DNA from 3 places in the Janthinobacterium sp. Ant5-2-1 genome. Region 2 is predicted to be linked to each of the others. Evidence: predicted binding sites of a transcription regulator. Region 2 holds the regulator's gene; each other region holds the start of a gene.
What was found. Region 2 encodes FNR, which switches genes on or off when oxygen is low (the NO sensors DNR and NnrR bind a similar motif). Its sites were predicted from a motif close to TTGATNNNNATCAA; they were not measured.
Positions count from the first base shown of each region.

Region 1: the regulator FNR is predicted to act here: its motif matches at 1,369-1,382, upstream of ASN89_RS09260 (universal stress protein).
Region 3: the regulator FNR is predicted to act here: its motif matches at 1,679-1,692, upstream of ASN89_RS18130 (IPT/TIG domain-containing protein).

Region 1 is NZ_LNCE01000025.1:36,191-39,293, reverse strand. Features, by position in the region: gene ASN89_RS09270 (chemotaxis protein CheA) at 1-122, opposite strand, end outside; gene ASN89_RS09265 (protein phosphatase CheZ) at 122-988, opposite strand; gene ASN89_RS09260 (universal stress protein) at 1,464-1,931, shown strand; gene ASN89_RS09255 (response regulator transcription factor) at 2,087-2,731, shown strand; gene ASN89_RS09250 (Crp/Fnr family transcriptional regulator) at 3,061-3,103, shown strand, end outside.
Region 2 is NZ_LNCE01000049.1:29,425-32,527, forward strand. Features, by position in the region: gene ccoG (cytochrome c oxidase accessory protein CcoG) at 1-570, shown strand, start outside; gene ASN89_RS16730 (FixH family protein) at 624-1,148, shown strand; gene fnr (fumarate/nitrate reduction transcriptional regulator Fnr) at 1,152-1,910, opposite strand; gene ASN89_RS16740 (response regulator) at 2,149-3,103, shown strand, end outside.
Region 3 is NZ_LNCE01000055.1:24,722-27,824, forward strand. Features, by position in the region: gene ASN89_RS18130 (IPT/TIG domain-containing protein) at 1-1,457, opposite strand, end outside; gene metH (methionine synthase) at 2,098-3,103, shown strand, end outside.

The DNA.
Region 1 (3,103 bases), on a different contig from region 2:
CGAAACACGGCATTCAGTGTTTCCTTGTTGTCAGGATCGCGCTCGAGGCGCAACAAGTGCTCTTCAACATTAACCGCAAGATCCATCGCCTCAACGACGAAATCCTTGAGCATATCGTCCATTAGAATCCCAAATCCGCAAGAAGGTCGTCGACATTATCCTGGTCCAGCGCCACCGACGGCACGGACGGGCCCTGCATCAGCGGCACCGGCTTTTGCGCCAGTTTTTCGCGTACTTCGGCCGGCGCGTTGTCGCGCAGCAGCTGGGCCAGTTCGTTTTCCACCGTCTTGGTGATGTTGACCACTTTTTTGATCAGCTGGCCCGTGATATCCTGGAAGTCCTGCGCCATCATGATTTCCAGCAAGCGCGCTTTTTCCGCTTCCGTTGCTTCAGCAACGGCTTGCGCGAACTGGCGCGAGTCGCCGGCCAGGGCCTTGAATTCTTCCAGGCTCAGCTTGCCATCGAACAGGGCCGTCCAGCGGCTGTCCATGTCCTTGGCTTTCTTCGACAGCACATCTTGCGCCGGCATGCCTTCGTCAAGCGTGTTCAAAACCTTGTTGGCGGCCTGTTCGGTCAGGGTGGCGACATATTCCAGGCGGTCCTGGGCGTCGACGATCTGCGACGACGCTTCCGTCAACGCCTTGTCGTAGCCCAGTTCGCGCAGCGAATCGTGCAGCAGGCGCACGATGCCGCCCAGGCGCTCGAACATCGGCTTGTCGGACTGGTCGACGGGATCGGCCGCCTCGCCAGACGCGTCGGCGCTGGCTGCGGGGGCCGCTTCCGGCTCGGTTGGCGCGGCGGCCACCGGCGCCGCAGCAGCGGCAGGCACGGCGGCGCTGGCCGACACGGAGTCGAACAGCGCGTCGAAATCGTCATCCGCGATCACGGCGGGAGCGGGCGCGGCGGCTGGTGCGGGCTGAGCCGCGGCCGCACTTTGCGCAGATACTTCATCGAATAATGCGTCGAAATCATCAGCGGCGTTGGTCATATCCCTGCTTCTCCATAATTTGTCAAAATTCCGCCTGAACTGTGCGTTTTACAGACTGATACCCACAATTTCTCGATTAAGATGATTTGAGGCAATACCGCTGCGATGGTGCGAGTGTAGCAGGGCGCCGCCCTGTTGGTAAATCTCAAAACGCGCTTCCTGGTGCAAAGCTGGCCCACAAGAGCTTTTCCACCAGGAAATAAGTGTTCCTGCTGTTGTATTTTGAAATACTACCATTGGCGTGCGTGCAAGACTACGCACCGTACAAGAAATCCTGCTTCCGGGCGCCTGCGCAACAGTGCGGTATGGACTCGTCGGACATCGTTGCAGCTAAACACGATCTTTCTGCCAATGTTGTCTATACTGAAGGTGCAGTTGTATTGATAATTATCAAGTCTTTACATGAATACAATGCTGCCGCCGCGTCTACAATAAGAGGCGTTGCGCGCGCTCAGTCACCGCCAAAGGACCTGCCATGTATAAGAAAATTCTGATCGCCACGGACGGCTCCACCGTCTCCAACTTGACAGCCTGTGCCGGCGTTGCCTTTGCCGAACAGATGCACGCCGACATCCTTGCCGTGTACGTGGCGCCCGAATACCAGTACCCGGTGTACATCGAGATCATTCCGCCAAGCTATCCCAGCGAGGAAGAATACCGCATCGCCATGCGCAAGGCGGGCGCCGACCACTGGCAGCCCATCCTCGACGCGGCCGCCAAGCGGGGCCTGGAAGCAACGGGCCTGACGGCGTTTTCCGACAGCCCGGCCCTGAAAATCGTGGAAGTGGCGCAATTGCAGCATTGCGACCTGATTTTCATGGGCTCGCATGGCCGCAGCGGCTGGGGGCAATTGCTGCTGGGCAGCGTGACCAACAAGGTGCTGTCGCACTCGAAATTGCCCGTGCTCGTGCATAGGCTGATCAAGGAACCCCTGGCGGAATAAGGGGTCACATGGCCACGGTGGCCGCTGTTGCCGGCACATTAAGAAAAAGGCAAATTTTCGGCCGCTTCAGTTAAAATGACAACGTTTCTCGCTTTTCAACATTTGATTGTCCGGTGACGGACATAGCAGATTTCACGCATCCAGATTGCCCGCCTATGATACGTATTGTGATTGCCGACGACCACACCATCATGCGAGAAGGATTGAAGCGCATCCTTGACGGCGCGCCGGACATCGATATCGTGGGTGAAGCCATCGACGGCTTTGAAGTCCTCAACCACGTGCGCCAGGGCGGCTTCGACCTGTTGCTGCTCGACCTGTCGATGCCGGGCCGCAGCGGCGTCGACCTGATCCGGCAAATCCGCAGCGAGGCGCCCAAGCTGGCCATCCTGATCCTCACCATGCACGAGGAAGAACAATATGCGGTGCGCGCCATCCGCGCCGGCGCGCAAGGCTATCTGACCAAGGAAAGCGCGGGCACCCAGCTCGTGGGCGCCATCCACAAGGTGGCGTCGGGACGCCCCTACATCAGCGCCGAGGTGGCGGAGCAGCTCGTGCTCAACATCATGATGCCGAATGAAAGCTTGCTGCACAAACAGTTGTCGGACCGCGAATTCGAAGTCTTTTCCCTGCTGGTGGCGGGCAAGTCGATCACGGAAATCGCCAACAACCTGCACCTGAGCGTCAAAACGGTGAGTACGCACAAGACGCGCATCATGCAAAAAATGGGCATGAGTTCGCTGTCGGAAATGGTCCAGTATGCCGTAGCGCACCGCCTGCTATCCCCCTTCAAGACCTGAGCCTTTCCACGCGCGCCAGCCGTAGGAACAATCCTACCTCACCTACCACAGCTCCTACTGCCATATTCAGCCACTGCTGATATTAATTGCATACGGTTGTTGGCATACTGAAACCAGTAATCAAGTTGCTGGGAAGTTATTTCATCACACAGCAAGTCGTCAGCGAATTGAGCTTTACCTGCCTGGACGCGCGCCGCCTCTTCCCTGCCCGCCGTCCTGCGCACCCTGTTATTCAACTCTGAACTACCTGTCACCAGGAGATGAACATGCTGTCCACGCAAACGCCCGAAACCCGCGCCGCCTCCCCATCGCTGGCCCCCTCCTCCCCGATGGAAGCAGGGCGCCAGCGCCAGGGGCGGCTATGGTCGAACC
Region 2 (3,103 bases):
AACGGCCTGCAGTATGAATGCATCGGCTGCGCCGCCTGCGTCGATGCCTGCAACAGCGTGATGGACAAGGTCGAGCGGCCGCGTGGCCTGATACGCTACAGCACCGACCATGCGATGGAAAACAACTTCAATTCGAAGCAGATACGCCAGCGCGCCATGCGTCCGCGCGTCCTGATCTACACTTCCATCCTGGCCCTGATCATCATCGCCGTATGTACCTCGCTGGCCCTGCGCACGCCCCTGAAAATGGACGTGATCCGCGACCGCGGTTCGATGGGGCGCGAAGTGGAAGACGGCATGATCGAAAACGTCTACCGCCTGCAGATCATGAACACGTCCGAGCAAAGCCAGCATTTCAAGATCAGCGCTACCGGCTTGCCGGGCCTGACCTTGCTGACGCGCGAAGAAGTGACCTTGCAACCGACGGAAACGCTGGGCTGGCCGATCCGCCTGCGCGTGCCGCACGGCGTGGGCGAAAAGGGCTCGAACAAGATTGCGATCGAATTGCAATCGCTGGACGACCCGTCGCTGCATGTGCGTGAAAGCGCGGTCTTCATCGTGCCGCGTTAATGCAGGAAGGTCGGTCCCCGCACGGGGACTGGCCGTTTAAAAGGAGAAATACCATGTCCGACAGTCTGAAACTGCAGCCTCGCGTTGCACCGTGGTACAAGCATCGCTGGCCATGGCTGCTGATGATCGGTCCCGGCCTGTCCGTGGTCGTCGGCAGCTTCATGGGCTATATCGCGTTTACGCAGCCCGACGCGCTGGTGGTGGGCGATTATTACAAGCAGGGCAAGGCCATCAACCAGGATTTGAAGCGCGACACGATCGCCAGCGACCTGGCCATGGATACGAGCCTGGCATACGACGTGGCGTCAGCGCGCCTGACCGGTTCCGTGCACAGCTTCGGCAAGGCCTATCAGGCTCCTTTGCAGCTGCACCTGGCGCATGCGACCTTGCCGGAAAAAGATATCAAGCTGCTGGTGCAACCCGATGCGGCCGGCAATTTCTCGGTCGCGCTGCCGATGCTCGAGCGCAGCCGCTGGCAAGTGCTGGTGGAAAACGACAAGCGCGAGTGGCGCCTGTCCGGCATCTGGACCTGGCCCGTGCAACGCAGCATCGCGCTGCATGCCGACGAAGAACTGTAAGCCTTATTTACAGACGTCCGTGCCTGCCGTAATGGCTTTTAACTTGGCCGGCTGCAAGATCTCGATCTCGCGGTTCGAGACGCGCAGCCAGCCCTCCTTCTTGAATTTGGACAATAAACGGCTGACGCTTTCGATGGTCAGGCCCAGGTAGTTGCCGATTTCCTCGCGCGACATGCGCAACTGGAAATTGCTGCCCGAATAGCCGCGCGCTTCATAGCGCGACGCCAGGTTGACGATGAAGGCGGCAAAGCGCTGCGTCGCCTGCATATTGCCCAGCAACAGCATCACGCTTTGCTCGCGCGTGATTTCCTGGCTCATCATGCGGTGAAAATGACGCAGCAGGGTCGGCATATTGCCCAGCAATTGTTCCAGGCTGGAAAACGGGATTTCACACACTTCGCTGTCTTCCAGCGCCACCGCATTACAGTGGTGGCGGTCGGCGCTGATGGCGTCCATGCCCAGCAGTTCGCCGGCCATCTGGAAACCCGTCACCTGCTCTTCGCCACCGGGATTGATCTGGTACGTCTTGAAGTGCCCCAGACGGATCGCGTACAGGTTCTGGAACGAGTCGCCGATGCGGAACAGCGAGGCGCCGCGCACGACCTTGCGGCGGCGGCCGATGATCTGGTCCAGCCTGTCCATGTCGCCCATATCGAGGCCCATCGGCAGGCACAATTGATGCATGCTGCAGGTCGAGCATCGCGCACGCAACGCTTCCACGTTCACTGTGGGCAAGGTTGGAGTGAGGAGCGCTTCAGTCATGTCAGTACCTTTTAGAAAATGCAACAACAAGTTTACTGCATAAGGGTTGCCGTGTGCCAATTTCACCGCAATTTCGGCGAATAAACGACGTCCAGCCTTTAATTATATGGCAACATCGTCAAAAGCCCATGCGGGAAGGGCCATTTGCGCGGCGGCGCTTGCCAAGCTGGGGTATTGATAGGAAAATTCCTGACAGCATTATCTGCCGCCTGTGCCGCCCGGTACTGAAAAGGAAATCATGAAGCCTCTCGGCATCAAAGCAAAAGTCGCGCTGGCCACCAGCCTGACCTCGATCGCCATGATCGCGCTGGTCACCATGATCCAGGTGCAGCACATGCGCGACGACTTCACGCGAGTACTGCTGAGCCAGCAGTCATCCCTGATCAGCCGCACTGCTGCCGAGCTCGACGACAAGCTGGGCATGCTGCTGCAGATCGTCACCCTGACGGCCAGGCAGCAGCCGCCGGAATTGATCGCCCAGCCCGCCCAGTTGCGCGAATACTATTCGCGCCGCTCGATGCTGGTGCTGTTCGACGACGTGCTGGTGCTCGACGCGCAGGGCGCCGTCGTGGCCGACATGCCGGAAGTGGCGGGACGCGCCGGCATCAACGTTGCCGAACGCGAGTATTTCCAAACCGTCCTGCGCACGCGCCAGCCCATGATCACCGAACCGATGCTCGGCAAATCGAGCGGCATGCCCATCGTGCAGATGGTGGCGCCCGTGCTGGCCGCCGATGGCCAGGTGGCCGGCGTGGTGATCGGCGTGCTGCGCCTGTACAAGGACAACCTGCTGGGGCGCCTGCGCTCGGAAAAGATCGGCAAGAGCGGCTATTACTTCATCCTCACGCGCGGCGCCGTGCCGCGCTACGTGCTGCACCCCGATACCAGCCGCTTGCTGCAGCCGCGTCAGCCGAACGCCAACCTGACGACCACCCAGTTGCTGAAGGAAGATGGCGAAGGCAGCATGGTCAGCACCAACAGCCGCGGCATCACGGCCGTCAACAGCTTCAAGCGCCTGAAATCGGTGAACTGGCTGCTGGCCACCTCGCTGCCCGTGGCTGACGCCTTCGAGCCGTTCGATGGCGTGCTGTACCGGCTGGTGCTGTGGAGCATCCTCGCTTCGCTGCTGGCCGCAGCCGTGCTGGGCTGGGTCACCGTGCGCCTGCTGTCGCCACTGGTGCGCCTGCGCGACA
Region 3 (3,103 bases), on a different contig from region 2:
ACGAAACCATAATAATAGGCGCCGCGGTCTTCCAGCGCGCGCTGGCTTTCCAGCTTGCCCAGGGTATCGCTCCACCAGCTGTCGGCCGTGCTGCTGCCAGGTACGCTCAGTGGGGCGCGCGTGGTGATGCTGATATTTTCCGTCGCATACGGATACACGCGGGTCAGTGCAGCGCGGATCAGCTCGGCGTCAGGCAGTTGCGCCACGCCATCGTCGGTACTCAGCGGTACCAGCACCAGATGAATTTTCGCTGCGCTGGCCACGACAGGCGCCGCTTCCTGGCTCACTTGCGTACCGTCATTGCCCACGGCCGTCACGCGCACGCGCACGCCGGGCAAGATCCAGCCCGATGGCAGGACGGCGCTGAAATTGCCGTTGAAGCTGTAATCGCTTTTCGTTGTCGGCAAGACCGATGGGCCGCTCATGGTGATGCTGCCCAGGTTGCTGCCATTGGCGGCCGTCGCATTCAGGATCACGGACGGGCTGGCCTGGCCGGCCTGCGTGGCCAGCACGGACACGCGCACGGCGGCCGGCTTGCCGCGCGTCAAGCGCAAGGCGGCATTGCTGGCGTTCAAGTTCAGTACCTGCGCGAAATCAATGCTGCCCAGGGTAAAGGCCGACACCGTACCTGCATTCACGGCGATGCGCGAAGCGGCCGACAGCATCACGCTGCCCGTTGCCGACGCTGGCGCGGACAGCAACAGCTGACTGGCACTGGCGCTGACGATGACGGCTGGCGTACTGCCGACCGTTGCCGAGCTGACTTGGTCGAGATTGCTGCCCTGCAGCGTCACCGACAAGGTCGCGCCATTGACGGCCGACGTGATCGACGTCACTGCCACGCTGGCCAGGAGCGTGTACGTGTCGCTGCTGATGACATCGTTGTAGGGCCCGCGCACCGTCAGCGCGCCCGTTGCCGCGCCCGCAGGCACCACCACCGTCACGCTGCCGGCCGTCTGGCTTTGCGGCGTTGCCGCCGCGCCATTGCCGAATTGCACCGCCGTCACGGCGCCCATGCCGCCGCCCGCGATCGTCACGCTGGAACCGACGCCGCCCGTTGCCGGCGCGACACTGCTCACGCTCAGCGGCAGATACACATTCACGTTATAGCTGGTTGCCGCCGTGCCGCTGGCGCTGACGAGGCTCAAGGCGCCCGTCACGGGCACGCCCGGCATGGCCAGGGTCACGCTGCTGTCGCTGCTGGCGCTGGCGGTAACGTTCACGCCACCCACCTGGAAAGCCGTCACGCGGCTCAGATTGCTACCCGTCACCACCAGGCTGCCGCCAACGGCGACATTCGCCGCCGAGACAGCCGTCACGGCAGGAATCACAGCAGGAATCACGACGGGATTGCCCGACGTGGTCGCCACCACCGTGTCACCGCCACCACCGCCCCCCCCGCCGCAAGCGGACAGGCCCAGCACGACAAACAATGCTACAAGCAGATGGTTTTTCATGGCTGGCAACCATGTTGATACAGCGCGATGCCGGGGAGGACACGAGAGAAATGTGACATATTGGTGACTTTTGGTGAGAATGTAATTTCGAAGAACCAATATTATGGGTTAATTCGATTCCTAAAGACAACTATTAATGCTTTTGATTCAATTGGTTTTGATAATAATAAAAGTATCTGTTTGGAAACCTTTATTTTGGGAATTATTCACTTCACTCTGCATTGTCCTAAATCAAAATTATTTTCCTTTGCAGCTATTGCCATTCAATTCATTAAAAAGATTCTGACCTGGCGCAAATAATGTGGAAATTTTTCCACAGCCTAGACGACATGCATTCCTGCCAATTTTGGCGGAAGAATTAACGTTTTGAGTAAGATTTTCAGGAATGTAATTTTCAGATGCAAACGTGGCGCGAGGCGATGTGTTGCAAGAAGGCCAGCCGTGGGGTGATCGGCCGCTTTTGCTTAAAACCAAAGCAGCCTGATGCCGTATAATTTTAGACCCGGTGAAATCAGGCGATTGCCACCTTCTGCCTGCCCTATCCGGCCGGCACACTCCGTCAGCTGATCCTGCTGATCCGCAACCGCCTCGTACAGTCTTGTCGCCGCGCCGCCGCCCGTTTGCCTATTGAAAGCATGAAATGAACGATACCGTGATCCCCGCCATGTCCCCGACCGAAGCCACCTTGCGCGCCATCCTGGCGCAGCGGATCATGATCCTCGACGGCGCCATGGGCACGATCATCCAGCAGTACAAGCTCGACGAAGAAGCCTACCGTGGCGGTCCCGCCGGCCGCTTCATCGATTTCACCGCGCCGGCCGACAGCGGCGCGCGCGAACTGTTCGTCAAGGGCAACAATGAGCTGCTGACCCTGACGCAGCCGCATATCATCCAGGAAATCCACGAGCGCTACCTGGCGGCCGGCGCCGACCTGATCGAAACGAATACCTTCGGCGCCACGACGATCGCGCAAGACGATTACCACATGGCCCACCTGGCCTATGAAATGAACGTGCAGGCCGCCAAGCTGGCGCGCGCCGCCTGCGATAAATATTCCACGCCGGACAAGCCGCGCTTCGTCGCCGGCGCCCTCGGGCCCACGCCGAAGACGGCGTCGATCTCGCCCGACGTGAACGACCCGGCCGCGCGCAACGTCAGTTTCGACCAGCTGGTGGCCGCCTACCTGCAGCAGACGCAGGGCCTGGTGGAAGGCGGCGCCGACGTGCTGCTGGTGGAAACCATTTTCGATACCTTGAACTGCAAGGCGGCCCTGTTCGCCATCGACCTGTTCTACGAGCAAAACCCGACCGTCGTGCGCCTGCCGTTGATGATTTCCGGCACCGTCACGGACGCCTCGGGACGCATCCTGTCGGGCCAGACCGTGCCCGCCTTCTGGAATTCCGTGCGCCACGCGAAACCGCTGACGATCGGCCTGAACTGCGCGCTGGGCGCGGCCCTGATGCGCCCGTATGCGGAAGAGCTGGCCAAGATCGCCGACACTTTCGTGTGCATCTACCCGAACGCGGGCTTGCCCAATCCCATGAGCGACACGGGCTTCGATGAGTTGCCAGCCGATACGTCGGCCCTGCTGCGCGAATTCGCCGACGCGGGCTTTTTGAACATGGCGGGCGGCTGCTGCGGCACCA